3 regions of the Pseudomonas sp. P2S-1 genome follow, and region 3 is predicted to be linked to each of the others. Evidence: riboswitches for the same ligand, from Rfam matches in the RefSeq annotation. Region 3 holds a riboswitch; each other region holds the start of a gene.

What was found. Region 3 has a riboswitch for cobalamin ahead of AC2CQI_RS00205 (TonB-dependent receptor plug domain-containing protein). Riboswitches for the same ligand answer to the same signal wherever they lie in the genome.
Region 1: another riboswitch for cobalamin. It lies ahead of cobO (cob(I)yrinic acid a,c-diamide adenosyltransferase); the one in region 3 lies ahead of AC2CQI_RS00205 (TonB-dependent receptor plug domain-containing protein).
Region 2: another riboswitch for cobalamin. It lies ahead of AC2CQI_RS06825 (CbtB domain-containing protein); the one in region 3 lies ahead of AC2CQI_RS00205 (TonB-dependent receptor plug domain-containing protein).

Annotation. Positions count from the first base shown of each region.
Region 1 is NZ_CM170068.1:3,043,056-3,052,947, forward strand. It holds gene cobD (threonine-phosphate decarboxylase CobD) at 1-442, opposite strand, end outside; gene cbiB (adenosylcobinamide-phosphate synthase CbiB) at 435-1,343, opposite strand; gene bluB (5,6-dimethylbenzimidazole synthase) at 1,340-1,990, opposite strand; gene AC2CQI_RS13345 (cobyrinic acid a,c-diamide synthase CobB) at 1,987-3,282, opposite strand; gene cobO (cob(I)yrinic acid a,c-diamide adenosyltransferase) at 3,279-3,890, opposite strand; cobalamin riboswitch at 4,008-4,217, opposite strand; gene AC2CQI_RS13355 (hypothetical protein) at 4,376-4,954, shown strand; gene AC2CQI_RS13360 (PQQ-dependent sugar dehydrogenase) at 5,102-6,418, shown strand; gene AC2CQI_RS13365 (C40 family peptidase) at 6,552-7,091, opposite strand; gene AC2CQI_RS13370 (C40 family peptidase) at 7,227-7,868, opposite strand; gene hda (DnaA regulatory inactivator Hda) at 7,984-8,688, opposite strand; gene AC2CQI_RS13380 (AI-2E family transporter) at 8,887-9,892, opposite strand, start outside.
Region 2 is NZ_CM170068.1:1,527,780-1,537,671, reverse strand. It holds gene AC2CQI_RS06865 (hypothetical protein) at 1-403, shown strand, start outside; gene AC2CQI_RS06860 (gamma-glutamyl-gamma-aminobutyrate hydrolase family protein) at 608-1,420, opposite strand; gene hpaR (homoprotocatechuate degradation operon regulator HpaR) at 1,797-2,219, shown strand; gene AC2CQI_RS06850 (hypothetical protein) at 2,385-2,681, shown strand; gene AC2CQI_RS06845 (DUF1272 domain-containing protein) at 2,797-3,042, opposite strand; gene cobM (precorrin-4 C(11)-methyltransferase) at 3,112-3,858, opposite strand; gene AC2CQI_RS06835 (cobalamin biosynthesis protein) at 3,888-4,313, opposite strand; gene AC2CQI_RS06830 (CbtA family protein) at 4,313-5,011, opposite strand; gene AC2CQI_RS06825 (CbtB domain-containing protein) at 5,022-5,210, opposite strand; cobalamin riboswitch at 5,311-5,527, opposite strand; cobalamin riboswitch at 5,584-5,780, shown strand; gene cobW (cobalamin biosynthesis protein CobW) at 5,876-6,946, shown strand; gene cobN (cobaltochelatase subunit CobN) at 6,950-9,892, shown strand, end outside.
Region 3 is NZ_CM170068.1:48,361-58,252, reverse strand. It holds gene AC2CQI_RS00230 (Arm DNA-binding domain-containing protein) at 1-1,018, shown strand, start outside; tRNA gene AC2CQI_RS00225 (tRNA-Leu) at 1,152-1,236, opposite strand; tRNA gene AC2CQI_RS00220 (tRNA-His) at 1,290-1,365, opposite strand; tRNA gene AC2CQI_RS00215 (tRNA-Arg) at 1,409-1,485, opposite strand; gene folD (bifunctional methylenetetrahydrofolate dehydrogenase/methenyltetrahydrofolate cyclohydrolase FolD) at 1,764-2,618, shown strand; cobalamin riboswitch at 2,802-3,007, shown strand; gene AC2CQI_RS00205 (TonB-dependent receptor plug domain-containing protein) at 3,126-5,060, shown strand; gene AC2CQI_RS00200 ((2Fe-2S) ferredoxin domain-containing protein) at 5,186-5,536, shown strand; gene AC2CQI_RS00195 (ABC transporter substrate-binding protein) at 5,533-6,450, shown strand; gene ctlX (citrulline utilization hydrolase CtlX) at 6,584-7,501, shown strand; gene AC2CQI_RS00185 (ornithine cyclodeaminase) at 7,530-8,576, shown strand; gene AC2CQI_RS00180 (ABC transporter substrate-binding protein) at 8,846-9,625, shown strand; gene AC2CQI_RS00175 (ABC transporter permease) at 9,762-9,892, shown strand, end outside.

The DNA of each region.
Region 1 (9,892 bases), 3.0 Mb from region 3:
CGAGCAGGGTTTCCGGGCTGAGCAGCCGTCCGGTTGGATTGTTCGGGTTGACCAGCACCAGCACGTCGAGGCTGTCCAGTTGCGCCTCGACCTGTGCTTCATTGAGTTCCAGAAGACGATGCCCGACACGGCGCCATGCCTCGGCATGCTCGGCATAGCACGGCGACAACACACCGACCTTGCCCAGCGGACGCAGGCGCGGCAGCGCCTGGATCGCCGCCTGGGAACCGGCCACCGGCAGCAACTCTTTTACGCCGTAGTACGCGGCGGCGGCCTGTTCCAGACCGTCGTCGGTCTCCGGCAGGCGCGCCCAGGCACGCAATGGAATCTCGGGAATCGGGAAGGCCCAGGGCGCGATGCCGCTGGACAGGTCCAGCCAGTCCTCGCGGACAATTCCGTAGTGCGCGATCGCCCGCAGCAGGCGGCCACCGTGTTCAAGCATGGAATTCAGCTCCCAGGCACAGCAGCAGCAACCACAGCCACACGCCCTTGCACACCAGTTGCCAGCCGCGCTCGATGGCGCCGGCATCCGCTGGCGGGCCTTCGCCCAGTTGCGGGCGCTCGTGCAGCTCGCCGTGATAGACCGCCGAGCCGCCCAGTTCGACACCCAGGGCACCCGCGCCGGATGCCATCACGGGACCTGCATTCGGGCTGTCCCATTTCGGGCCCTGCTGACGCCAGCACTTCAGCGCCAGGCGGGTATTGCCCAACAGCGCGTAGGTCAGCGCCACCAGGCGCGCCGGGAGGTAGTTGAGCACGTCGTCGATCCGCGCCGCGGCCCAGCCGAAGCGCTCGAAGCGTTCGTTGCGATAACCCCACATGGCATCCAGGGTATTGCTCAGGCGATAGAGCACGACGCCCGGCGCCCCCGCGATGACAAACCAGAACAGCGCGGCGAAGACCGCATCGCTGCCATTCTCCAGTACCGATTCGGTGGCGGCCCGGGCCACGGCCGTCTCATCCAGTTCGGCGGTTTCCCGGCTGACCAGATAGCCGACCCGCTTGCGCGCCTCGTCCAGGTCGCCGCCGCGCAAGGCGTCGGCCACCGGCTGCACATGTTCGCCAAGGCTGCGCAGGCCCAGGGCGCAGTACAGCGCGAGAATCTCCACCAGCCAGCCGATGTAGGGCAGCCAGGACAACGCCGTCGCCAGCAGGGTCAACGGAATCACCGCCAGGAACCAGGCGGTCACCCCATGACTGCGCCAGCCGCGCCCGCCGGAATTGAAGCGCTGTTCCAGGCGCCCGGCAAAACGGCCGAAGGCCACCAGCGGATGCCAGCGCCGCGGCTCGCCCAGCAGCGCATCCAGCGCCACCCCGGCCACGGTCAGCAAGGCCACACTCATTCGGCTTCTCCCCATTGGTTTTCGTAGAGCATGTCGGCCAGCGGCCGTGGCGTGGTCCAGCCTTCCAGCGCGAGCATCGGCGCCGGGTAGAACGCGTGGACCGGGCCGAGACAGAGAATCGCCAGCGGCTTGGCCCCGGCGGGCATGTGCAGCAGATCGGCCAGGGCCTGCGGATCGAACAGCGACACCCAGCCCAGGCCCAGCCCTTCGGCCCGGGCCGCCAGCCAGAGATTCTGGATCGCGCAGGACAACGAGGCCAGGTCCATTTCCGGCAGGGTGCGACGGCCGAAGATATGCACGTCGCGCTTGTCCATCAGCGCCGCCACCAGCACTTCGGCGCAGTCGTTGATGCCTTCGACCTTGAGTTGCATGAATTCGTCGGAACGCTGGCCGAGGGCTTCGGCGGTGCGCTGGCGTTCGTCCTCGACCAGGGCCTGGATACGCTGGCGCAGCTCGCGCCGGGTAATGCGGATAAAGCGCCAGGGCTGCATCAGGCCGACGCTGGGTGCCTGGTGCGCCGCTTCCAGCAGCCGCGCCAGCAGCTCGGGCGCCACCTCGCCGCCGCTGAAGTGGCGCATGTCACGGCGTTCGCCGATGGCGCGGTAGATCGCCGCGCGCTCGGCTTCGCTGTAGGCATGTTCGCTCATGGCGCCAGCAGCGCCGCCATCGCGTCTGGGTTGGACGGGAAATAGAAATGCACGTAGGAGGCGGTCAGGCGGCCGATGCGGTATACCGCTTCCGCGCCACGTCCGCCGTTGGGGCTCACGCCACGGGCGATGGGCTCCAACTCGGTGCTGGTCAGGGAATGGTGGTAGGTGTGGCCGCGCAGGGTGCCTTCCGGCAGTTCGACCGATTGCAGGGCGAGTGCCGCCAGGCGCTTCTGCATGGTCGCTTCGCCCGGCAGCAAGCCGGCCAGTTCGGCGCGTTCCCCGGCGACATCGGTCAGGGCATCGAGCAGGTAGAGCATGCCGCCGCACTCGGCCAGCAACGGTTTGCCGGCCTGGTGATGGGCGCGAATCGCTTCCAGCATCGGCGTATTGGCCGCCAATGCATGGTGATGCAGTTCCGGATAGCCGCCGGGCAGGTACAGGCTGTCGGCGTCTGGCAGTTCCTGGTCGTGGATCGGCGAGAAGAAGCTCAGCTCGGCGCCCATCTCGCGCAGCAGGTCGAGGCTGGCGCCGTAGGTGAAGGCGCAGGCCTCGTCACGGGCCACGGCGATGTGCACGCCTTCCAGCTTGCGCTCGATATGGCGGGGTGCAGGCGGCTCGAAGGCCACTGGCGGCGGCAGGGAGGACTGGCAGCTATCGCCCAGGGCCATGGCCGCAGCGTCGAGACGCAGGTCGAGGTCGGTCAGTTCGCTGGCCTGGACCAGGCCGAGATGGCGGCTTGGCAGTTCGATCCCGGTCTCGCGGGAGAGCCCGCCATACCAGCGCAGCCCCTCGGTCAGGCTGCCTTCCAGCAGTTGTGCGTGGCGCAACGAGCCAACCCGGTTGGCCAGTACGCCGGCAAAGGGCAGGTCCGCCTGGTAGCGCGCCAGCCCCAGGGCCAGGGCGCCGAAGGTCTGGGCCATGGCGGTGCCGTCGATCACCGCCAGCACCGGCACGCCGAAGTGACGGGCCAGGTCGGCGCTGGACGGGGTGCCGTCGAACAGGCCCATCACGCCCTCGATCAGGATCAGGTCGGCCTCGCCGGCCGCTTCCCAGAGCAGGCGACGGCTTTCCTCGACGCCGACCATCCACAGGTCGAGCTGGTACACCGGCGCGCCGCTGGCGCGTTCGAGGATCATCGGGTCGAGAAAGTCCGGGCCGCACTTGAACACACGGACCTTGCGCCCCTGGTTGCGGTGCAGGCGGGCCAGGGCGGCGGTCACGGTGGTCTTGCCCTGGCCGGAGGCCGGCGCGGCGATCAGCACCGCCGGGCAATGCCGGGTGTCGCTCATAGTTCGACGCCCTTCTGGGCACGGATGCCGGCCTGGAAAGCGTGCTTGATCATGCCCATCTCGGTGACGGTGTCGGCCAGTTCGATCATCTCGTCCTTGGCGCCGCGACCGGTGACGATGACATGTTGCATCGGCGGACGGGCCTGGAGGTCGGCGAGGACGGTATCGAGGTCGAGGTAGCCGTGCTTGAGGGCGATGTTCAGCTCGTCGAGGACGACGAAGCCGATGCCCGGGTCGCGCAGCAACTCACGGGAAACCTCCCAGGCGGCTTCGGCAGCGGCGATATCACGCTGGCGGTCCTGGGTTTCCCAGGTGAAGCCCTCGCCCATCACGTGGTAGCGCACTTCCTCGGGGAAGCGGCGGAAGAACAGTTCTTCCCCGGTGGCATTGCGGCCCTTGATGAACTGCACCACGCCGCAGTGCATGCCATGGCCGAGGGCCCGGGCGAGCATGCCGAAGGCCGAACTGCTCTTGCCCTTGCCGTTGCCGCTGAGCACCAGCAGCAGGCCGCATTCGTTGGGGGAATTGGCGATACGCTCGTCGATCACCGCCTTCTTGCGCTGCATGCGCGCCAGGTGGCGTTCGTCACGTTCGGGGGATTCGCTCATCGGGGGTCTCCGCGGGCCACTGTCGCAGGGCGGCGACAGCTGAGGGGATGGGGGCACGGAGGGAAGCGCAGGCACCGGACGCCAGGGCCCGGAGAACCGCGCACCACCCGCCGTGGTGCCGTTGACAGTTTGCAGGCCGGTCTCCGGGCTAACGAGCGGATCGCCGGGCGATCCTGACCGGGCGCCTTCCCGGGTTTCGACACCCAGTGGCCGTGCACAGTCTTGACTCGATTTACCGTTGCGGGGGCAGCGCCGGAATCGCACCGGCTTCCCTGTTTCACCCGGTCGACCTTGCAGTCACGGGGCACCTGAAACAAGTCGCGAAGGTTAGAGGGTTGGGCCCGGAGCGTCAATTGGAGACCGCCGTCACATTGCGGCCAACGGCGCAACTTTCACGTTGTGCCACACTCCAAACGAGTGATATCACATTGACATGATTCAACGCTGTCGCTGTAGCTCGTACAACAATTACGAAGGAGAGCAGCATGCAAGGTCTGATCATCAACAACCCCCGTCTTGAGTTCCTGCGGCCGGCGCTGGAGCGCTGGAGCGAATGCATCGAACGCTTCAACCAGACCCTGGGTGACAACGAGGGTCCGCACTGGCAAGGGGTGCAGGGCAACATCGGAATGCTGTCGGCAGCGCTGTGGCAGGCCGAACTGGTGACCCTGCAGGGTTACCAGAGCAAGAAGCAGCGGGACGAAGGCGAACGGGGCGCGCGCTGCGATCTGTTGATCGCCAGCAAGGATGAATCAGCTTACCTGCATGCCGGGCAGCGCTGGCCGAAGGTCGGACGGCTTGATCTGAGCGGGGCCTTGCAGGAGACGGTGCAGGCGGCGAAGGCCATTGCCTATCCGAGCCAGTTGAAGGTCGCGGCGCTGTTCGCCAGCCCGTGCAAGCTGGGCCAGCATGCCAGCCCGGAAGAGCTGCAGGACCTGGTGGATGATCTGCAGAAGCATACGGCCTGTGCCATTGCCTGGTGTTTTCCGTATGGGTATCGGAAGTTGCATGATGAGGTGGGGCAGTATTATCCCGGGGTTGCGCTGTTGCTGAAGCAGGCGTGAGTTCAGCCGCAAGCTGCAAGTCATAAGCTGCAAGCAAGAGCAGCGGCGCCTTTTCTTGCAGCTTAAGGCTTATAGCTTGAAGCTGACTGAACCTCCCTCGCCCCCGTCACCTCTGACTCTTTAGGACCTATCCCAAGGAGTCAGACCATGCCCACCCTGCGCCTTGCCATCTTGCTGGCCATCACCACCGGCCTGACTGCCTGCGGCGAATCCGCCCGGCTCCAGGTCACCGACGGCAGCGGCCCGTCGCCGCAACTGCCGGAACCGAACAAAACCCTGATCCCCACGGTGAACATCGCCCCCGCCGTCGGCTGGCCCGATGGCGGCAAGCCCAAGGCGGCCCAGGGCACCCAGGTGGTCGCCTTCGCCGGTGGCCTGGATCACCCGCGCTGGCTCTATGTGCTGCCCAATGGCGACGTACTGGTCGCGGAAACCAACGCACCGGAGAAACCCGACGACGGCAAGGGCATCCGTGGCTGGGTGATGAAGAAGGTCATGGCCAAGGCCGGCGCTGGCGTACCTAGCCCCAACCGCATCACCCTGCTGCGCGATGCCGACAAGGATGGCGTGGCGGAAACCCGCACGGTGTTCCTCAAGGACCTCAACTCGCCGTTCGGCATGACCCTGGTCGGCAATGACCTGTATGTGGCCGACACCGATCGCCTGCTGCGCTTCAAGTACCAGGAAGGCGCCACCTCGCTTAATGGCCCGGGCGAGCCGGTCAGCGAGCTGCCGGGAGGGCCGCTGAACCACCACTGGACCAAGAACGTCATCGCCAGCCCCGACGGCAGGAAGCTGTATGTGACCGTCGGCTCCAACAGCAATGTTGCCGAGAACGGCATGGACAAGGAAAAGGAACGGGCGGCGATCTGGGAGGTGGACCCGGCTACCGGGCAGCACCGGATCTTCGCCTCGGGCCTGCGCAATCCCAACGGCCTCGCCTGGGAACCTCACAGCGGGAAGCTGTGGACGGCGGTGAACGAGCGCGACGAGATCGGCAGCGACCTGGTGCCGGACTACATCACCTCGGTGCAGGACGGGGCTTTCTATGGCTGGCCCTACAGCTATTACGGCCAGCATGTGGATGTGCGGGTGGAGCATCAGGATCCGAACCTGGTGGCCCGGGCCATCGCCCCCGATTATGCGGTGGGCCCGCATACCGCCTCGCTGGGCCTGGCCTTCGCCGAAGCCGGGGCGCTGCCGCCGCCGTTCGACCAGGGCGCGTTCATCGGCCAGCACGGCTCGTGGAACCGCAAGCCGCACAGTGGCTACAAGGTGCTGTTCGTGCCGTTCAGTACCGAAGGCAAGCCGGCCGGGAAACCGGTGGATTTGTTGAGCGGGTTCCTGAATGACGATGGCAAGGCGATGGGGCGGCCGGTGGGGGTGGTCACGGACCGCAGAGGCGGGGTGCTGGTGGCGGATGATGTGGGGAATGTGGTTTGGCGGGTGAGCAAGCTTCAGTAATCGAGGTTGTCTGTACTGGCCTCATCGCTGGCAAGCCAGCTCCCACAGGTCCAGCGGTGCACGCGGTCACTGTGGGAGCTGCGGTTCGGCGCTCCGACTTGCCAGCGATGAGGCCATCAGCCCCACCCAAAAGCTAGGGGTTGTGCGCCAGATGCGCCGGCGCCACCAATACCCGCTTGGCATTCAGGTACGACTTCTGCCAGTAATTGTTCGACAGATAATCCAGCCGCACCGTCCCACCGGTCGACGGCGCATGCACGAAGCGCCCTTCCCCGACATAGATGCCAGCATGATTCACCTGGCTCGCACCGTTCGTCGCAAAGAACACCACATCCCCCGACTGCAGCGCATCGCGCTGCACATCCGGGGCACGCATGACGATCATCTCGCGGGTCGAACGGGGCAGGGAAATCCCCGCCGCGTCCCGATAGACGTACCCGATCAGCCCGCTGCAATCGAACCCGGAGTCTGGCGTGTTGCCACCCCAGCGATACGGCGTACCCACAAGCCCGAGCGCGCGGAAAAGCACGTCCTCAGCGGCTGGCGAGTAGGTGATCTGGGCAGGAACATAGGCCGGCTGGACCACCGGAGGCGGGGTCGGAGCATGGCTGGAGCAGGCACCGAGCAGTGCTGCCAGGGACAATACCGCTAAACGCGCCATCATCGTCTTCATCAGAACATCCTGTCTGAAGCTGCCGGCGCGAGGCCGGAAAAGTGGTGAGAAATTAGATTAGACGTTTTCTGTAAACACGCACGGCGACTAGCTTTTCAGCATAGTCGCCGTGTGTCTGACACCGAGGGAATTCGCTTAGTTGCGCGAAAGTGTCTCGGCCGGTGCCGCTGGAGCCAGCGCGAGGGCGCGCTTGGCTTCCATGAAGGTCTTGCTCCAGTAGCGATCGCCCAGGCTGTCGATCCGCACCCCGCCACTGCGGCGGCTGCTGGAGTGGATGAACTGGTTGTCGCCAAGGTAGATACCGGCGTGGCTGACGCGACCTCGGCCGTTGGTGCTGAAGAACAGCAGGTCACCCGGCTTGAGGTTGTTGCGCGAGACCAGCGGCGCATCCACGTTGATCATCTCGCGGGTCGAACGCGGCAGGGTCATGCCGGCTTCCTCGCGGAACAGATAACCGATGAAACCGCTGCAATCGAAGCCCGACTGCTCGGAGGTGCCACCGAAGCGGTAACGGGTACCGATCAGCGACATGCCGCGCTCGAGGATGCTGTCGGCCAGGGCTGGCAGTTGGTAGGACTTGTTGCCGGAGAATTCTTCCAGATCCTGCTCGGTCGCCAGCTCTTCGTCGAAGACCGAAGCGTCAACGGGGGACTGGGTGGCGGACTTGGCAGAAACAGCGAAGTGATCCTGCTGTTGCGGTGCCGGGCTATGAGCTGCGCAGCCGAAAAGCAGTGTCACGAGTGCGAGGGGCACGAGGGGTGCGAAGCGATTCAGCATGGGCACGACCGTGTCTTGAATTTGATGAAGCCGCGACTATGCCTTCTATGGATTCGATTTGCAAATTCAATCGAAAAAAATGTGACTTTTATGTGCGGTAGGTCAAGGACGGGGTTTACCAGCCCAATGTTTCCTTCAGGAAGGGGATGGTGAGCTTACGTTTTTCCTGCAGCGAAGCCTGGTCCAGACGCTCCAGCAGGTCGAACAATGCGCTCATGCTGCGGGTTCCGCGGGTGAGGATGAAGTGCCCGACTTCGTCGGTCATGTGCAGGCCGCGGCGCGAGGCACGCAGTTGCAGGGCGCGCAGCTTGTCTTCGTCGGACAGGGCGCGCATCTGGAAGATCAGCGCCATGGTCAGGCGGGACTTGAGGTCCGGCAGCTTGATCGGCAGTTCGCGGGGCGAGGCGGAGGCGGCCAGGAGCAGGCGCCGGCCGCTGTCACGCAGGCGGTTGAACAGGTGGAACATCGCCTCTTCCCACTCCGGCTTGCCGGCGATGACGTGCAGATCGTCCAGGCACACCAGTTCGTACTGCTCCAGGTAATCCAGCAGTTCGACACCACGATCGAGGAGTTGCGCCAGCGGCAGGTAGACGGCGGGTTCGCCCAGTTGCTCGAAACGCAGGCAGGCCGCCTGCAACAGATGGGTACGCCCTACCCCCTGCTTGCCCCACAGATAGATCAGGCTTTCGGTCCAGCCGGCGTCGGCTTCGCAGAGTCGCTCGACGTAGCCCAATGCTGCGGCGTTGGCACCCGGATAGTAGTTGATGAAGGTGGCGTCATCGCGCAGACGCACACCCAGGGGCAACTGGATCGGTTTCATGCTGGCTGGGCGGTCGTGAGGAACCGCAAAGGGCCCTTGGTAAAAGTTTGCAAAGTCTATACCCGCGCCGTCGGTCGCACAATGAGCGAAGGAAATCAAAGGGTTGGGACAGCTTCAAGCCACAAGCTGCAAGCGACAAGAAAAAGCAGCGGCGACGCGCACTGCTCTTTCTTGCCGCTTGCAGCTTAGGGCTTGCGGCTAAAGATCCGGATCGATCTTCTCGCCATACACGTCCGACCTTTTATAGAAGTCATGCATGTGCCGCAGCAGCACCATGATCACCGCCGCTGCCGGCAAGGCCAGGAGCACGCCGGTAAAGCCGAACAGCTCGCCGCCGGCGAGGATGGCGAAGATCACCGCCACCGGGTGCAGGCCGATCCTGTCGCCCACCAGCAGCGGGGTCAGGACCATGCCCTCCAGCGCCTGGCCGACCATGAACACGGCAACGATGCCCAGCAGCGGGTAGAGGTCGCCGCCAAACTGGAACAGCCCGGCCACCAGCGCCGCGCCGATACCGATGATGAAGCCCATGTACGGCACGATGGCCGCCAGCCCCGCCAGCAGGCCGATCAGCAGACCCAGTTCGAGGCCCACCAGCATCAGCCCGGAGGCGTAGATCACGCCCAACGCCAGCATCACCAGCAACTGCCCGCGAACGAAGGCACCCAGCACCTCGTGGCACTCCCCCGCCAGTTCCACCACCTGCGGTTCTCGCTGGCGTGGCAGCAGGCTGCGCAGCTTGGCCATCATCAGGTCCCAGTCGCGCAGCAAGTAGAAGCCCACCACCGGGATCAGCACCAGGTTGGCCAGCCAGCCGACCAGGGCCAGCCCGGACGCGGTCACCTGGGACAGGACCATGCCGACGATATCGGTGGTCTGGCCCATATGGGCGCTGATGGCCGCCTTGACCTTGTCGAACTTCCAGAAGCCGTCGGCCAGCCCCAGCTTGACCTGGACCCAGGGCAACGCCACGTGCTGCAGCCAGTCGAGCATCTGCGGCGCGACCTCATAGAGGCGCACCAGTTGCTTGGCCAGCATCGGGATCAGCACCAGCAGCATGGCCAGCAGGATCAGGCTGAACAGGGCGAAGACCACCGCCACCCCGGCGGTGCGCGACAGACCCATGCGTTCCAGGCGATCCACCAGCGGATCGCCCAGGTAGGCCAGAAGGATGCCGACCAGGAACGGCGAAAGAATTCCGTGC
Region 2 (9,892 bases), 1.5 Mb from region 3:
GCTGGCGCTGAACGAAGAGATTCGCAAGGCCGCCGCGGCCAATGCGACAGCGTCGGACAATGGACTGTCATCGGTGGCCAGCAAAGCCAGCACACGCTTGGAAGCGACCCTGGCGCCCCGGGGCGCACTCAGCGCCGTGGCGGCAGCGGTGGGCAAGGCGGCGGGGATGGCGATCTCGGTGGCCTCGGCCGGGATCGGCGCGATGATGCATGAGAGCGACCGGCCGGAGATGGTCGAGCAGTTGCGGGTGATCCTCAACGCGGCATTGAACGAGGAGTGGCAGAACCTGATGGAGAACCATGGCACCGGGGTGATGGCCGGGGTCTGGTCGTTGTCGGGGCAGATCGAAGGCGAACTGACGGGAAGGGTGGGAATGGAGCCGAGGATGGATGCCATTCCGTAGCGCAGACAGCAGCTTGAGCGATATTCTTAAAGTTGATTATATTTCCGGTTAAATCATTCAAAAACAACGAGTTACGACGTTTTTATAAAATCATTTGTGAGGTGTGGCGCTGCGATGCGCACAAAAAAGGCCGTATCGATGTGTCTTCGATACGGCCTTTTTGATTTAAAAATCCTTTTAAATCAGTTGCTTGAGATGATTATCTCAAGCAATGCTTTGAGTCTTGCTCTGCTGCTTCTTTCCCGCTTGCGCCCGGCAAGCGTCGCCAAACGCCTCGAACATCCGCACCGAATCCGGATTCTTCGCGGCTTGCCATTCCGGGTGCCATTGCACTGCGAACAGGAACGGCGACAGGCTTGGCGCATGGATCGCCTCGACCAGGCCGTCTTCGGCATGAGCCAGGGGCTCGACGCCGTCGCCCAGGGTTTTCAGGCCCTGGCCATGCAGCGAGTTGACGCGGATCTCGTCGCTCTGCAGCAGTTCCCGCAGCCAGCTGCCCGGCTTCAGGCGCACGCTGTGGGAGGCTGCGTATTGCACGTCGACCGGATCCTCGGGGTTCTCCCGGTGATCGTTGAAGCCTGGCTCGGCATAGACCTTCTGGTAGATATCACCGCCGAGGGCCACGTTGATTTCCTGCATGCCACGGCAGATGCCGAAGATCGGCAGGCCACGGGCAATCGCCAGTTGCACCAGCGGCAGGTCGAAGAGGTCGCGGTCACGGTCCTGGGCCTTGCCCGGGGTTTCGTTTTCCTGGCCGTAGAGGGCCGGGTCGATGTTGCTCCCGGCGCCGGTCAGGTACACGCCGTCGGCCATGTCCAGGTACTGCTCGAGGTCTTCCACGCCGCAGCAGGTGGGTACCAGGACCGGGACGCAGTCAGCGTGTTCGACAAGGGGGACGATGTACTTGTGGGTCATCACCTGGTAGTCGTGACCCTTGCGTTCTTGAGTGCCCATGGTCATCAGGACCACGGGTTTGCGGGATTTCTGATTCTTATTGCCAATGTTGCTGTTGGGCATATGTCACCTTGGGACAGGCGCGGCCTGTCATTGTTGTGCAGGCGCGCCGGTTCGGACCTGGCGCTGCCTGAGGTTTCGAGCACTGCCGGGATGCACGCGAAGGTCGATTCCCGGTCGAAACCTGCCCCATAGCTTGCCAGAGCCGTTAAATATATCAAGCGGATTCACGTTTCTGTGTCCGTATTTCTTAACATTTGGACTACGATTTATCGGTTAAGCCATTGAAAATTCGGGTGAAAGCGTGATGTTTTACGCACGCGTCAGTTCAATATATTTGACGAGTGCGCAGGGTTCGCCGGCGCGGTAGTACAGCGGCGCTTGCAGCCCGAAAGCCCGGCTCTTAAGCTGCACAATCACCGTTGATATCAGTCTGACCATGCCGAAACCAAGACCGTCCCTGACCCTCACCCTGTTGCAAGCCCGGGAAGCCGCCATGGCCTTCTTCCGGCCCTCCCTCAACGAACATGGCCTGACCGAGCAGCAGTGGCGGGTGATCCGCATCCTGCGCCAGCAGGGTGAGCTGGAAAGCCATCAACTGGCCGAGCAGGCCTGCATCCTCAAGCCGAGCATGACCGGCGTGCTCAGCCGCCTGGAGCGCGACGGCCTGGTGCGCCGCAAGAAGTCCAGCACCGACCAGCGCCGGGTCTTCGTCGGCCTGACCGAGCAGGGCCAGCAGTGCTTCATCGCCATGAGCGAGGATATGGAGCGCAACTACCAGCGCATCCTCGAGCAGTTCGGCGACGAGAAGCTGCAGACACTGCTGGGTTTGCTGAACGAGCTGAAGAGCGTCAAGCCTTGATCGCAGGTTATTCGCGCAAGTAAAAAGTCCTACATATACTGTCGGGTATCCGCCACAGCCTGCTGTCGTCGGTCGGACTTCGACGTCTCGATGCCCGTTGTAGTGCCGTATCCGCAGTAGCCCGCACGCGAGGCGTTCTTGCAGACGCTAAGAGAGGCTATTGCAATGGATATCATCAGTCTGGTTGTGCAAGTCATCGCGGGTGTGATTGGCGGCAACGCGGCGGGGTTGAGCAAGGAGGGCATGGGCCCGGTGCTCAACAGTGTCCTTGGTGGGGTCGGTGGCGTGGTGGTGGGGCAGGTGCTGGCCCATCTGACCGGCGATCAGTCCCTGGCCCAGGCCGGCGCGGAAGGTTCCCTGGATATTCCAGCCATTATCAGCAGCGTGATCGGCGGTGGCGCCGGTGGTGCGGTGCTGACCTGGGTGGTGGGGTTCATCAAGAGCAAGATGCAGGCGCATTGATGTGAATTCGATGGCCTGATCGCTGGCAAGCCAGCTCCCACAGGGTTTGCGGTGCACACACTACCTGTGGGAGCTGGCTTGCCAGCGATGAGGCCATCAGCAACACCATAAGCTTCTAGTGTGCAGGACAGCCTTCGGCCTTCACCGTCCGCACCGTCGTCGCCGGATTCTTCACCAGCTTCTCCCCGACCCGCGCCGGTCGCGGTTGCAATTCACCCCCGCAATTCGGGCACTTGCCCTTCAGTTGATCGTCCGCGCAGCTACGGCAATAGGTGCACTCGAACGAGCAGATCATCGCGTCACGGCTGTCGCCCGGCAGTGCCGTGGCGCAGCATTCGCAGCAAGGACGAAGTTCCAGCATCGGGGGAAATCCTTTCTTGGGTGGTGGTCGTCCTAATGTGCAGGCACGGTGATAGCAATGCAATACGTCTCAAGGCCGGTACAGATGGGCATGCCCCGCCCGATACAGCGCCGATTCGCTGAAGCTGTCGCTGGCCAGCACCCGGCCCACCAGGATCAGCGCGGTACGCCGGAAGCCCTTGGCCGCCGTGAGCTCGACGATGTCGTCCAGTGTTCCCAGCACCCAGTCCTGATCCGGCCAGGTAGCCCGGTGCACCACGGCGATCGGGCAGTCACCGCCGTAATGCGGGCGTAGCTCCTCGACGATCCTTGGCAGATGGCGCACTCCCAGGTGTATCGCCATGGTCGTCTTGTGGCTGGCCAGGCTGGCCAGCGCTTCGCCCTCGGGCATCGGCGAGGAATCGGCGAAGCGGGTGAGGATCACGCTCTGGGCGATATCCGGCAGGGTCAGTTCGCAGCCGAGCAGGGCGGCGCTGGCCGCCGTGGCCGTGACCCCGGGGACGATCTCGTAGGGAATCTCCAGCTCGCGCAGGTGGCGGATCTGCTCGCCGATGGCGCCATACAGGCCGGGGTCGCCGCTGTGCACCCGGGCGATGTCCTGGCCCTTGGCATGGGCGGCGGCGATCACCTCGATGATCTGTTGCAGGTGCAGTTCGGCACTGTTGATCAGGGTCTCGGCGTTATGCCCGTCGAGCACGGCGGCGGGCACCAGCGAGCCGGCATAGATGATGACCGGGCACTGGCGAATCAGGCGCTGGCCCTTGACGGTGATCAGCTCCGGATCGCCGGGGCCGGCGCCGATGAAATAGACGGTCATGGGAGGTCTCTGGAAAACGGAAGGGCGGATTATCCGCCAGAAGCAGGGATCCAGGCCAATGCCAGGGTCATATCGTCGCGCACGATGCGCTCGACGCGCAGCTCGGCCAGCCCGCCGTCAAGCTGCTCGGCCAGGGCCAGGGCGCTGCTTTCCGCTACGCCATAACAGCCGCTGTGTTGAAAGGCGATGGCCGAGCGATGGCTCAGGCGCGGGGTATACGGGGCGAGTTGCACGGCATTGAAGAAGTGCAGGGGCAGGCCGAGATCGGCAGCCAGCTGCAGCAGGCCGGGTTCCTGGCGCTTGAGATCGATGCTGGCAAGAGCAACCAGCGCGGCGAAAGGCAGGTTGCGCGATTGCATCACATCCCGCAGCAGCCCGGCCAGCTCACTGGCCGGGGCACCACGGCGGCAGCCCAGCCCGGCGTACAACGCTGCCACGCCGGACGGGACGGCCATCAGGCGGACTGCCGCCGGTACAGCCAGGCGCTGATCAGGCCCAGGGCCAGCCAGAAACCGGCATTGGTCAGCAACGAAGCGACGATGAACTGCGATTCCAGGGCTTCCGGTGCCAGGCTTTCATGGACGTCCGGCTGCGGGGCGCCGATCACATGGGGAATCGCCAGCAGGATCAGGCCGGCGATTTTCAGCACCCAGTTGCCTGCAAACACTATCAACACCAGGCCGACAGCGGTGGCAGCGGCGGTGCCAACCCACCAGAACTGGCGCTGGGCCAGGTCGGCTGCGGCGGTACCCGGCAGCTCCGGTGGCAAGCCGAGGTTCGGCGCCAGGCAGAACACGGCGAAACCGCCCAGGCCCCAGAGTGCGCCGACCCCGACGCTGCCCGGATTGCGCAGGGTGTACATGGCCGCCAACAACAAGGCGAAGCCCACCGCGACCACCAGGTTGCCGCCGGTGGTGGACAGCACGCGCTGCCAGCCATCTTCCGGCGACCAGGCTTCGGCATCGTGGTGATGACCTTCGCCCGCTGCGGTCGCGCCGGCGTGCTCATGCTCATGGACCTCGGCCGGCGCCGAGTTCTCGTAGGTTTCCGCCTTGAGGATCAGCGGCGCGACCCAGAAGCTTTGCAGCAAGGTCAGCAGCACGGCCGCCAGCAGACCGGTAAAGCCCGCGGTGCGGGCAATGCGAGTGAACATGGGTCGGGCCTCAGTGGCAGGGGAAGGCGGCGCTGTGGCGGGTGTCGTGGGCGGCGTTGTGCACCGCTTCGATATGCGAGAAGCCGGCGAAGTAGACCAGGCACAGGCCCAGTACCGAAGCGCTGACGGCCGCGACGATGCGCTGGCTGAGGGTGGTGGAGGTGCTGCTGGCGTGGCTGGCGGTACTGATGACGGGCATGGCGCTTTCCTCTTGGTGTTGTTCGGGCAACAGGCAAGCGCGAAGAACGCCTGGATGCGGGGCACCCAGGCGTTGCAACGTCGCCCGCCCACCGCGGGTTTGGTCAAATCTGTCATGGGCCGGTCTCCGGGCTTGCAAGGGGCTGTTGGCCGAGGCGTCTCCTTCCCATGCCGGACTGCTGGCACAGTGGATCAGACGCTTTCCTTGCTTACCGTTGCGGGGGCAGCACCGGAATGACTGGACCTGACGATCACAGCGCACCGGTTTCCCGTTTCACCTTTTGTAATAAAAAAGGCACCCAAACGAATCGCGCTAGGTAATCACGCGCGTTGACATCCGTCAATACAGCGGTTGACCGGCTTCCGGGCACTGCGTAGCCTTGCCGGTTCGAGGTTCTCCGACGCGGGTCGGAGCTAAGACGGGAACGCGGCAAGCCGCGGCTGCCCCCGCAACTGTAAGTGCCGAGTCCATCGACCAGTGCCACTGCCGAGCATAAAAGGCGGGAAGGCGTCGATGGCGTCCCGAGGACACGGCGCAAGCCAGGAGACCTGCCTCGACCAGCTTCCACATTAACCGGGCGGGGTGATCCGGTGGCGAACGCGTCCAGACCGCACGGTTCCTGGCCTCCGTCCCCCATGCCCGCCATGCTGCCAAGGGCATCCGACATGAAAACACTGGCCAAACTCCCCGTTACCATCGTCACCGGCTTTCTCGGCTCGGGCAAAACCACCTTGCTCCGCCATATGCTGGACAACGCCAATGGCCGCCGCATCGCGGTCATCGTCAACGAATTCGGCGAACTGGGCATCGACGGCGAGATCCTCAAGCAATGCAGCATCGGCTGCACCGAGGAAGAGGCCAACGGGCGCGTCTACGAACTGGCCAACGGCTGCCTGTGCTGCACCGTACAGGAAGAGTTCTTCCCGGTGATGCGCGAACTGGTGGCGCGCCGTGGCGACCTGGACCAGATCCTCATCGAAACCAGCGGCCTGGCCTTGCCCAAACCACTGGTCCAGGCGTTCCAGTGGCCAGAAATCCGCAATGCCTGCACCGTCGACGCTGTGATCACCGTGGTCGACAGCCCGGCCGTGGCCGCCGGCACCTTCGCTGCCTTCCCCGACCAGGTCGATGCCCAGCGCAAGCTGGACCCGAACCTGGACCACGAATCGCCACTGCACGAGCTGTTCGCCGACCAGTTGGCCAGCGCCGACCTGGTGATCCTCAACAAGTGTGACCAGGTCGCCCCTGAAGCCCTGGCCGCCGTGCGCGCCGAGGTGGAAGAGGAGCTGCCGCCAGCGGTCAAGGTGGTCGAAGCCAGCAAGGGCGTGCTGCCGCTGGAAGTGCTGCTGGGCCTGGGTGCCGAGTCGGAGGCCCATATCGACGGCCGCCGCACCCACCACGATTCGCACCATGACGGCGACGATGACCACGACGATCACGACCACGACGCCTTCGACTCCATCTCCCTCGACCTGCCGGAAGCCGACGAAAGCCTGCTGCTGGATGCCCTGACCCAACTGGTCACCGACACCGGCATCCTGCGGGTCAAGGGTTTCGCGGCGATTCCGGGCAAGCCGATGCGCCTGCTGATCCAGGGCGTGGGGACCCGTTTCGACAAGCACTTCGACCGCGCCTGGCGCAGCGACGAAGCGCGCATCACCCGCCTGGTGCTGATCGGCCAGGACCTGGATGCCGCTGCTCTGGAAGCACGCCTGCGCGCTGCCCTGGGCGCCTGATCCATGCACCTGCTGCGGACCCAGCCCGGCGGCTTCGTGCCGGACGACAGCATTGCCGACCTCGGCCAGACCCCGGCCGAGCTGGTGATTCTCTGCAGCGGTGATTCGCACCTGGCGCTGCTGGCGGAAACTGCCCGCGAGCTGCCGGAGGATTACCCCAGCCTGCGCCTGGCCAACCCCATGCAGGTGCAGAACCACGCCTCGGTCGACCTGTATGTCGACGAGGTGCTGCGCCATGCCAAGGTGATCCTGGTGTCGCTGCATGGCGGCATCGGCTATTGGCGCTATGGCGTCGAGCAACTGGTCGAGCTGGCGGCCCGTGGCGTGAAGCTGATCCTGGTGCCGGGTGACGACCGCCCGGACCCGGAGCTGAGCAGCCTGGGCAACGTCGCTGCCGAGCAGGCCGAGCGCCTCTGGCACTTCCTGCGCCAGGGCGGCAAGGCCAATGCCCTGAACCTGTTCAATTGCCTCGCCAATACCTGGCTGGGGCGCGATTACCGCTGGGACGAGCCACGGCAACTGCCGCGTACCAGCCTGTACCACCCGCGTCATGCCGAGGCCGGAATGGGCCACTGGCGCGCTGATTGGCATGTTGGGCGACCGGTCGTGCCGATCCTGTTCTACCGCTCCCATCTGCAGGCGGCGAACACTGGCTTTATCGATGTGTTCTGCGAGCGGCTGCAAGGCGCCGGGCTGAATCCGCTGCCGATCGCCGTGGCCAGCCTCAAGGAGGCCGGCTGCCTGGCCCAGGTCGAGGACTGGCTGGACGAAACCGCTGCCGCGCTGATCATCAACACTACCGGTTTCGCCCAGTCCAGCCCGGAACAGCCGCACCTGCGCCCGTTCCGCCGGGATATCCCGGTGCTGCAGGCGATCTGCGCCCAGGACAACGAACCCGGCTGGCAGGCCAGCGAGCAGGGCCTCGGTGCCCGCGACCTGGCCATGCATATCGCCTTGCCGGAACTGGACGGACGCATCATCACCCGGCCGATCAGCTTCAAGGACCTGGCCTGGCGCAGCGAGCGCAGCCAGTCCGACGTGGTCTGCTACCGGCCGCAGCCCGAGCGCATGGACTTCGTCGCCGAACTGGCGCGGCGCTGGTGCGAGCTGGCACGCCTGCCGAATCAGCAGAAGCGCGTGGCCCTGGTGCTGGCCAACTACCCGACCCGGGATGGCCGCATCGGCAACGGCGTCGGCCTCGACACCCCGGCGGCGGCACTGAATATCCTGCGGGCCTTGAAACTACAGGATTACCCGGTGGGCGACCTGCCGGACAGCGGCACCCAGTTGATCCACGACCTGCTCGGCGGCGTCAGCAACGACCTCGACAGCCTCGACCAGCGCCCGTGCATGCAAAGCATGGCCCTGGACGACTACCTGGCGGCCTTCGCGCAATTGCCCGAGGCCAACCAGCAGGCAGTGCGCGAGCGCTGGGGCGAGCCTGCGCAGGATCCGATGTTCCGTGGCGGGCGGATGATGATCGCCGGCCTGCGCCTGGGCCTGACCTTCGTCGGCATCCAGCCGGCCCGTGGCTACCAGCTCGACCAGAGCGCGGTGTACCACGACCCCGACCTGGTCCCGCCCCATGGCTACCTGGCCTTCTATTTCTGGCTGCGCCATGGCTTTGCCGCCGATGCGCTGATCCATGTCGGCAAGCACGGCAACCTGGAATGGCTGCCGGGCAAGGGCGTCGGGCTATCGGCGCAGTGCTGGCCGGATGCACTGATCGGGCCGCTGCCGAATATCTATCCCTTTATCGTCAACGACCCGGGCGAGGGCGCCCAGGCCAAGCGCCGTACCCAGGCAGTGATCATCGACCACCTGATGCCACCCCTGACCCGCGCCGAGACCTACGGCCCGCTGCGCAACCTGGAGCGCCTGGCCGACGAATACTACGAGGCGCAACTGCTGGACCCGCGCCGCGCCGTGGAATTGCAGAAAGAAATCCTGCAACTGGTGCGCGACAACCATATCGACCGCGAGCTGCAACTGGACGGCGCGCTGGACGATGCGGCGGTGTGGCTGCCGCGCCTGGACACCTACCTGTGCGACCTCAAGGAATCGCAGATCCGCGATGGCCTGCATGTGTTCGGAGAGTCGCCCACGGGGCGTCTGCGCCTCGATACGCTGGCGGCGTTGTTGCGTGTGGCTCGCGGCGATGGCCGTGGCGCCAATGCCAGCCTGCCACGGGCGCTGGCCCGGGCCATGCTGCTGGGCTTCGATCCGCTGGATTGCGAACTGGGCGAGCCCTGGCAGGGGCCGCGACCGGCATTGCTGGCGGACCTCGAATGCGGCCCGTGGCGCACCGCCGGGGATACCCGCGAACGCCTGGAAGTCCTTTCGGTGCAGTTGATCGAGCAGACCCTGGCCGGTGAGTCGGCCTTGCCGGACGCGCCACAGTGGGATGACGTGCGCGCCGTGCTCGAAGCCCTGGCCGAGCGCGTCGCACCACAGTTGGACAGTTGCGGCGCAGCGGAAATGCACGGCGTGCTGTCCGCTCTCGAAGGCTGTTTCGTCCCGGCTGGCCCCAGTGGCGCGCCGAGTCGCGGGCGACTCGATGTGTTGCCCACCGGGCGCAACTTCTACACCGTCGATGTGCGCAACCTGCCCACGGCCACCGCCTGGCGCCTGGGGTTCACCTCGGCCAGCCTGATTCTCGAACGTCACTTGCAGGATCACGGCGACCATTTGCGCCAGCTTGGCCTGTCGGTCTGGGGGACGGCGACGATGCGCACCGGCGGCGACGATATCGCCCAGGCCATGGCCCTCATGGGCGTGCGCCCGGTGTGGGCGGCGGGCAGCCATCGGGTCGACGACTTCGAGATCCTGCCCCTGAGCCTGCTGGACCGGCCACGGGTCGATGTGACCCTGCGCGTCTCCGGCTTCTTCCGTGACGCCTTCGGCAACCTGATCAGGCTGTTCGATGCGGCGGTGCAAGCGGTGGCG
Region 3 (9,892 bases):
CCAATCCGGGACATTCAGCTACGCCCGCCACTTCCCTGACTCGCCCCGGGTGCAGAGCAACACCTTCGGCCACTTCATCGACCTGTGGCTGGACATCAAACGCAACGAGATGGCCACATCGGGCTTCCTGGCCTACGCCAGCAAGGTGAAGAACCACATCCGGCCGATGTGGGGACACCGCCAGGCCGACCAGATCGACCACCTCGATCTGCAGACCTGGATCCAGAAGACGCTGATGCCTGTGCTTCACAACAAGACGGTCCGGGAGATCCTGAGCATCGTCCGGCAGATCTTCACGCTGTACCGCACCAGGAACAAATCTGCCCACGACCCCACCGAGGGAATCACCGTCCGTCTCCCCGACGCCGACGACCCCGATCCATTCGAACGGAGCGAGATCGATCTCATCCTGGGCGGCGATCCCGATCACCAACAGGAGATCAACCTGATCCAGTTCATGATCTGGACCGGTGCACGGGTATCGGAGGCGATCGCCCTGGCCTGGGAGGACGTCGACCTGGACACTGGCGCGGTGAAATTCCGTCGATCGCAGGTGCGCAGCAACTACCGGGTGACCAAGAACCGCCGATCTACCCGGGAGGTGCGTTTGATCAAGCCCGCCCTGGAAGCGCTGCGATCACAGATCCGCTTCACCAGGGGCCAGTCGCTGGTCACCGTCGACGTTACCGATCGCGACAACAGGACGGTCAAGCAGCAGAAGGTGCGTTTCATCTTCCACAAGACCACCACCAACGCCGCCTGGACGAGTTCCGATGTCCTGGTGAAGACCTGGTGGCGTGCGCATCTGGAAAATGTGGGGGTGCGGTACCGCGGCCCGAACAACTGCCGGCATACCTATGCCAGCCAGACGCTGAGCACCGGCGTGGTTCCGCTGGACTGGATTGCCGACCAGATGGGGCACACCTCGACGGCGATGATCTGGAAACACTACGGGAAATGGATTCACCAGGACGGGCCGGACATGATCGGCATGCTGGAACATGCGCTGCGGCTCTGATGGCCGCGGTCCGCAAACGCAAAAGGCAGCCATGAAGGCTGCCTTTTTTCTTGCTGCGGTTCCCAAAGTGTTCCCAACCTGCTCCCATTTTGAGAGTCGCCGGGAGAAAACCCTTTGAAAACAGACGCTTAGATGGTGCGGACGAAGAGACTCGAACTCTTACAGCTTGCGCCGCTGGAACCTAAATCCAGTGTGTCTACCAATTTCACCACGTCCGCGTGAAGCATTTAAAGCAAAGGCGCCAGACTTTCATCAGGCGCCTTCTGGAATATGGGGTGGACGAAGGGAATCGAACCCTCGACCACAGGAATCACAATCCTGCGCTCTACCAACTGAGCTACGTCCACCATATTGCATGCTGCTTTTTACTTGTGCCAAAGCTGCCTTGATTGGCGCACCCGGCAGGACTCGAACCTGCGACCATCCGCTTAGAAGGCGGATGCTCTATCCAGCTGAGCTACGGGCGCATATTTAATCTGCTTTCGCTTGCGATTACAAATTAACGTTAGCCGTACCGAACAAGCCAAATCCGCTCATTCTGCCCGACCTTGCTAACCAGTGCTAGGCCCTGCCCGACAAGTGAGGCGCATCTTATAGACGCCCTTTTGGAGCGTCAACATGTTTTTCAAAAAAATTCATTTTATTGAAGGGCTTAGGGCAATTGCCGGACCAAGCGCCTTTGCCCTGCGCGCGGCTCATGCGAGAATGCGCGCTCTTTTTTTCTCTCGATGGTTAATCACCCGTCATGACTGCACAACTTATCGACGGCAAGGCGATCGCCGCCAGCCTGCGCCAGCAGATCGCCCAACGTGTCGTTGAACGTCGCCAGCAAGGTCTGCGCACCCCCGGCCTGGCGGTGATCCTGGTTGGCACCGACCCGGCGTCCCAAGTCTACGTTTCGCACAAACGCAAGGACTGCGAGGAAGTCGGTTTCATCTCGCAAGCCTTCGACCTGCCCAGCAGCACCAGCCAGCAGGAACTGACCGACCTGATCGATCGCCTCAACAATGACGCGGACATCGACGGCATCCTCCTGCAACTGCCGCTGCCGGCCCACCTCGACGCCTCCCTGCTGCTGGAGCGCATCCGCCCGGACAAGGACGTCGACGGTTTCCACCCGTACAACATCGGCCGCCTGGCCCAGCGCATCCCGCTGCTGCGCCCGTGCACTCCGAAAGGCATCATGACCCTGCTGCAAAGCACCGGCCAGGACCTGTACGGCATGAACGCCGTGGTCGTCGGCGCCTCCAACATCGTCGGTCGCCCGATGGCCATGGAACTGCTGCTGGCCGGCTGCACCGTCACCGTCACCCACCGTTTCACCCAGGACCTCGCCGGCCATGTCGGCCGTGCCGACCTGGTGGTGGTCGCCGCCGGCAAGCCGGGCCTGGTGAAAGGTGAGTGGATCAAGGAAGGCGCCATCGTCATCGACGTCGGCATCAACCGCCAGGCAGACGGCAAGCTGGTCGGCGACGTGGTCTACGAGACCGCCCTGCCCCGCGCCGGCTGGATCACCCCGGTACCGGGCGGCGTTGGCCCGATGACCCGTGCCTGCCTGCTGGAAAACACCTTGTATGCGGCGGAAGAGCTGCATAAGTAACGCGCAGTCCCAAGCTTTAAGTTTTAAGCTTTAAGCTGCAAGAAAAGGCAGACCGTGGTGTACCAGCCTTTTCTTGCAGCCTCCCATCTTAAAACCTCCCCCGCCCCGCTTTTTCTTGTCGCTTGCAGCTTGCAGCTTGCCGCTCCCCACCCGGAGAGGTTGACGAACGGTCACCCCAATGGTCAGATGCCGCCCGTTTCAGGTGTCTGCCGCCGCCGCGCGGCAGGTGAAACGGGAAGCCGGTGAGTCTTAGATGACAAGTCCGGCGCTGCCCCCGCAACGGTAAGCGAGTGAAGCCTTCAACAGAGCCACTGTGCGCAGGACGCATGGGAAGGCGAATGGCTTCGAGACTCGCAAGCCCGGAGACCGGCCTGAAGCATCACGACTGAAGAACGGATGCGTCAGTCATTTGGCAAACCTGCGGTGGGCGGGCACGAGCCGGTAGTCTGGCGCGCGCTCGCCAGCTCCCTCCTGTGCGCTTCCCGAAAATTCCTTTTCGAGAAGTCAGTGAATACACGTTATCTCTCCTTGATTGGCTGCCTGCTGGGCGGCAATACCCTCGCGTTCGCGCAAACCCTGGAACTGGAGCGACAGTTCGTCTCGGCGCCACCAGTGGAGTCCAATACCATCGCGCAGATGGCCCGCTACGGCAGCAAGGTCGAAGTGGTGGAGCGCGAGCAGATCGAACGCGCCGGCCCCAGCGCCGATATCACCCGGGTTCTGCAGATGTTCGTCCCGGGCCTGTATGTCGCGCCCAAGCAAGGCCCCTTCGACTACGGCACCTACTCGCTGCTGGGCGGACGCAACGACGACACCCTGATCCTGCTCGACGGCGTGCGCCTGAATAACCGTCTCTATGGCGGCATCTACATCGACACCCTGCCAGCCGCCGCCATCGAGCGCATCGAAGTGCTCAAGGGCGGCCAGAGCCTGTTGTTCGGCACCCAGGCAGTATCCGGGGTGATCAATATCGTCACCCGCAACGCCCAGTCCCGGGATGCGTCGGGCCAGGTCAACCTGGGCGTGGACAGCTTCGCCGGGCGCAATGGCGATGCGCGCATCGAACGGATCTTCAGCAACGGCTTCGGTGACCTGGGCCTGCTGGCCTATGTCAGCCACAACATCTCCGAGGGCTACCAGCCGTACCACAGCAGCGACATCACCGCGACGGTCAGCGACCGCAAGCGCGGCTACGAGGTCAACACCTTCGGGGCCAAGGCCACCCAGGGCTTCGGCGATGATAGCCGCCTGGAGCTGTTCTACCAGTACAGCGCCGCCAGCCTCGACTTCCTGCGCCCCGACGCCAACCGCAACACCACCAACGACCGCGTCCAGCAGATCGCCACGGCCACCTTCCAGCAGCATCTGAACGAGCGTTTCAGTTACTTCGTCAAAGGTCACATGAACGACTGGGACACGAATTACAACCGGGTCTACAACAACGCCGATGGCACGCCGCGCGTGCTCAACCACAACGACTACTGGGGTTTCAGCGACTGGGGCGTGCAGGCCGAGGGCGAGGCCGTGCTGCCCGGCGGCCACACCCTGGTGTTCGGCAGCGACAACCAGTGGTTCAAGGGCAAGGACGATGTGCTGAAGATCGACCAGAACCAGGCCGAGGCCCATGCCCTGTACCTGCAACTGCGCCCCGAGATCGCCGCCCTGCCCGACTGGCACCCGAGCATCGGCGTGCGCCGCGAGCACCTGAGCAGTGGCGACAGCGCCACCGTGGGGATGATCACCTCGCTCTACGATCTGACCGACAACCTCAAGCTGCGTGGCCAGTTCGGCTCGGCCTACAAGCTGCCCAATGCCGAGCAGTTGTATGTCAACGAGCCCGGCGACGAGATGGGCAACCCCAACCTCAAACCGGAGAAAAGCCGCAACGCCGAGCTGGGCCTGGACTACAGCAACCTGCTCAACGGCCAGCCGTGGAATGTCAGCGGTACGCTGTTCCATCGACGCATCGAGGACCTGATCACCCTCGTCGACACCCAGTGGGTCAACGGCGACGGCGAGATCACCGTGCGTGGCTTCGAACTCGACGGCAAGGTACAGCTCAGTGACCGCTGGCAGGTGCAGGCGGACATGACCCGCAACCTGAGCGAATCGCGTAACGGCGCCACCATCAACAACATTCCCGGCTTCTTCGCTCGCAGCCGGGTCGGCTATGAGTCCGCCGATCGTATGTGGGGTGCCGGTGCGGCGATTCGTTACATCGGCAGCGTGGTCAGCCCGCGGGATATCGACTACGGGCACTACAGCGTGGTGGATGCCGATGCCTACCGGTACCTGGATGCCCGGCGCCAGCATCGCCTGGCGCTGCTGCTGGAGAACCTGCTGGACCGGGATTACACCACCAGCATGGACAGCGGGTCGCGGCGGGTCGGGAACCTGGGGCGGCCGTTTACGGCTGAAGCGCGGTACACCTACAGCTTCTGACCTTGTGCTGTAACTGATGGCCTCATCGCTGGCAAGCCAGCTCCCACAGGTACTGCACAGGTCTCAAGCTTTGTGCTGAACCTGTGGGAGCTGGCTTGCCAGCGATGCTTTACCAAGGACACACCATGAACGAACAGGACATCCCCACCCACCCCGACTGGTCGCATATCCCCGAGCATGCCCGTCACGTCATGCTCTGCACCGGCCCGCGCTGCACCTTGCGCGGGGCGCTGAAGGTGTGGAAGACGGTACGCAACGAGCTGCTCGCCGCCGACCGGATCGAGACCAGGGACGGCGTGCTGCTGACCCGCACCCATTGCCAGTTCCCGTGCAATCTCGGGCCGATCGCCACGGTCTATCCGGATCGCTGCTGGTACCGCATCGCCAGTCACGACGATGCCCGGCGCTTTGCCCGGGAACACCTGGTCGACGGCAAACCGGTCGAGAACCTGCTGCTCAACAGGAGCAATCCATGAAGCACGCGCTCTGGCTCACCCTGCTACTGAGCACCACCGGCCACGCCCTCGACTACCGCAACTGCGGCGAAGACTGGACCCTGCGACAGTCACCACCGCAGCGCATCCTCGCCCTCAACCAGCATGCCGCCGACATGGTCCTGGCGCTGCAAGCCGGCCCGGCCCTGGCTGCCGTCAGCTATATAGATGACGATGCCAGCGCCTTGACCGATAACCGCTATCGCGGCGTGCCACTGCTGTCACGCCAATACCCCTCGCCGGAGGTGTTCTATACCGGGCGCTACGACCTGGTGATCGGCGGTTTCTACAGTGCTTTCCGCGACGGCGTCGGCCCCCGCCGTGATCTGGCCCGGCACGGTATCGCCAGCTACCTGCTGGAAAATGCCTGCACACCTAAACCAGCAGCCAGCGGTTTCCAGGCCATCGAACAGGACCTGCGCACCCTCGGCCGCCTCCTCGACCGCCAGCCCCAGGCCGAACACCTGATCGCCCGACAGCAGCACGACCTGAACGCCGCCCACCAGCTCGCTGCCGGACACAAACCCCTGAAAGTCTTCTACCTGGACAGCGAAACCCGCGGCCTCGACAGCGAAGGCAAGCAAGGCTTCGTCACCGAGCTGATCGCCAACGCCGGTGGCCGCAACGTACTCGCCGACATCGACCTGCACCGCGTTACAGTGGATGCCGAGACCCTGCTGCAACTGGACCCGGACGTCCTGCTGCTGGCCGACGCCGTGTGGTCCACCGCCGCAGCGAAACGCACCTACCTGAGCAAACACCCGGCTTTGTCCCACCTGCGCGCCGTCAAGGAACAGCGCCTGATCGACCTGCCTTTCACCCACCTGGTCGCCGGCGAACACAGCGCCCGCACCGCCCTGCACCTGGCCCGTGAGCTGGCAGCAATGAGCGACTGAAGGCACGCAGCCGATTCGGCTGCGAAAGCGCCGGTTTCAGCTTTCCCCGCTGGGCACTCCACGTGCTTCAGCCGGGATTGCGGCGCCATCGGGAGGAAAATGAACGCATCGCCAACCCCTGGATGCGTGCCCGATGCAAACAACAAATACGGTCCTGATGATCCGCCCGGCGCGATTCGCCTTCAACCCGGATACCGCCCTCAACAACCGCTTCCAGAAGCCGCTGCTGGACGCCGACAGTGCACAGCAGAAAGCGCTGGAAGAGTTCGACGGCTATGTCGACACCCTGCGCCAGCATGGCGTCGAGGTACTGGTCGTCCAGGACACCCCGGCACCACACACCCCGGATTCGATCTTCCCCAACAACTGGTGGAGCAGCCACGCCGACGGCAGCCTGGTGCTCTACCCCATGGAAGGTCATAACCGCCGCCTGGAGCGGGACAAGGGCGTGCTGCGCGCGCTCGACGAGCGCTTCGCCATCCGCCACACCATCGACCTCAGCCCGCTGGAGCAGCAGCAGATTTTCCTCGAAGGCACCGGCAGCATGGTCCTCGACCGCGAGCACCGCATCAGCTACGCCTGCCATTCCGGGCGCACCCATGGCGAGGCCCTGCGCGAGTTCGCCGAGCGCCTCGACTACCGCCTCTGCGTGTTCCATGCGGTCGACCGCCACCAGGCACCGATCTACCACAGCAACGTGATGATGAGCGTCGGCCGCCAGCTCGCCGTGGCCTGCCTCGACGCCCTACCCAACGCTGCCGAGCGCTACACCCTGGAACGCAGCCTGCGCGACACCGGCAAGGACATCCTCGCCCTGGACTTCGACCAGCTCGAAGGCTTCGCCGGCAACATGCTCGAAGTGCACGACAAGCAAGGCCAGGCGCTGCTGGTGATGTCGCGCAGCGCCTGGAACTCCCTGAGCCCGGCGCAGCGTCGCCAGGCCGAGCGCCACAGCCACCCGGTGGTGGTGAATATCGACCATATCGAACGCATCGGTGGCGGCAGCGCGCGCTGCATGCTCGCCGAAGTGCACCTGCCCGTTCGCAACTGAATCCGCCGCCTAGAAGAAGGAAGCCCTCATGACCCGCTATATCGACGTGACCGACCTCAGCCACCTGGTCGCCCGCAAAGGCCTGACCACCTGCCTGGAAGAAATGGCCGAGTACATCCGCCAGGACTACCTGCGCTGGCACGATTTCGAGAAGTGCGCGCGGGTGGCCAACCACTCGCCGGACGGGGTGATCGAGCTGATGCCGGCCTCGGACGCCAACCTGTACGCCTTCAAGTACGTCAACGGCCACCCGAAGAACACCCACAACGGCATGCTCACGGTCATGGCCTTCGGCGCCCTGGGTGATGTCGATACCGGCAAGCCCCTGCTGCTCAGCGAAATGACCCTGACCACGGCGATCCGCACTGCCGCCACCTCGGCCCTGGCCGCGCGCCATCTGGCCCGCCCGGACAGCCGCAGCATGGCGCTGATCGGCAACGGTTCGCAGAGCGAATTCCAGGCCATCGCCTTCCATGCCCTGCTCGGCATCGATGAAATCCGCCTGTACGACCTCGACCCGCAAGCCAGCGCCAAGCTGGCTGCCAACCTTGCCGCCTACCCGGACATCCGCCTGGTCCTGGCCAAATCGGTGGCCGAGGCGGTACGCGGCGCCGATATCGTCACCACGGTCACCGCCGACAAGGCCTACGCCACCATCCTCACCCCGGAGATGATCGAACCCGGCATGCACCTCAATGCCGTCGGTGGCGACTGCCCGGGCAAGACCGAACTGCACCGTGACATCGTCGAGCGCGCCCGGGTGATCGTCGAGTACGAACCGCAAAGCCGCATCGAAGGCGAGATCCAGCAGATGCCGGCCGATTCGCCGGTGACCGAGTTCTGGCAAGTGGTCAACGGCCAGGCCCAGGGCCGCGAAACCGCAGACCAGGTGACCCTGTTCGACTCCGTAGGCTTCGCCATCGAGGATTACTCGGCGCTGCGCTACGTGCTGGATGTGGCCAAGGCCCTGGAGATCGGCAGCGAGATCGAACTGGTGCCGGACCTGAAGAACCCGAAAGACCTCTACGCCCTGCTCCAGCCGGCGGTTTCCGCAGTGCAGAAGAAGCGCGCCTGAGCCAGCCGAATCCGCCGCGACCAGAGCGCGGCGGATCGGAAAACGCTGCGCCAAAGCCAAAACAGGAGGTGCCTCGACAGAATCGGCTGCGCCATGCGCCGCTAACAGCATATTCCGGCAGTCAGCGCCGGCCTTTACGACACAAAAAATCCGCTGTCATCACGCATCCTGAGCCCCTGACCAGAGAGTCACTGCAAGACCCCACGGCTCACACCCGCGAAGATTTTCCAACTGCCCTACATCAACAACAAAACACAGGGAACCCACACATGACTTCATTGCGCAAACTCCTCGGCGTCCTCCTCCTGCCCCTCTGCGCCAGCGCGGCCCAGGCCCAGGAATGGAAGGAAATCCGCTTCGGCGTCTTCCCCGAATACCCTCCCTTCGAGTCCGTCGCTGCCGACGGCAGCCTGCAAGGTTTCGATATCGAGCTGGGCAATGCGATCTGCGCCAAGCTGGAAGTCAAGTGCACCTGGGTGCACAACGAGTTCGACGGCATGATCCCCGCCCTGCGCGCGCGCAAGTTCGACGCCATCATGTCGTCCATGGCCGTGACCCCGGCGCGGCAGAAACAGATCGATTTCAGCGACCGCCTGTTCCTCAGCCCGACCTCGGTGATCGTGCGCAAGGGCGCGGATTTCGGCGAGACGCCGGAGTCGCTCAAGGGCAAGTCGGTCGGCGTGCTGCAAGGCTCGCTGCAGGAAGCCTACGCCCGCGCCAAGCTGGCGCCGCTGGGGGCCCAGGTCAAGGCCTACCAGGCCCAGGACCAGAACTACGCCGACCTGATGAATGGCCGCCTCGACGCCACCGTCACCGACAAGCTCGAAGCCCAGCTCAACTTCCTGACCAAGCCTGAAGGCGCCGGCTTCCAGAGCGGCCCGGCAATCAAGGACCCGACCCTGCCGCTGGATATCGCCATGGGCGTGCGCAAGAACGATACCGAGCTCCGGGAGCTGCTGAACAAAGGTATCGCTGCCGTGCTGGCCGATGGCACCTTCGCCAGGATCCAGCAGAAGTACGTGGGCGACCTGGATATCTACAACGAGTGACCCGCCCGGGCGGTGACCTGGGCCCGGCGCCCAGGTCACCGGCACACCCAACGTCCATCGAGACTTTCCCGTGAACGACCTCCTTCACTCTGTCAGCCTGCAGGGCTTCGGCCCGCTGTTGGCGCAAGGGACCTGGATGACCCTGAAACTGGCCTTCCTGTCCCTCGGCCTGAGCCTGTTGCTCGGCCTGATCGGCGCCAGCGCCAAGCTCTCGCCCGTGCGCCTGCTGCGCATCCCCGCGACCCTCTACACCACCCTGATCCGCAG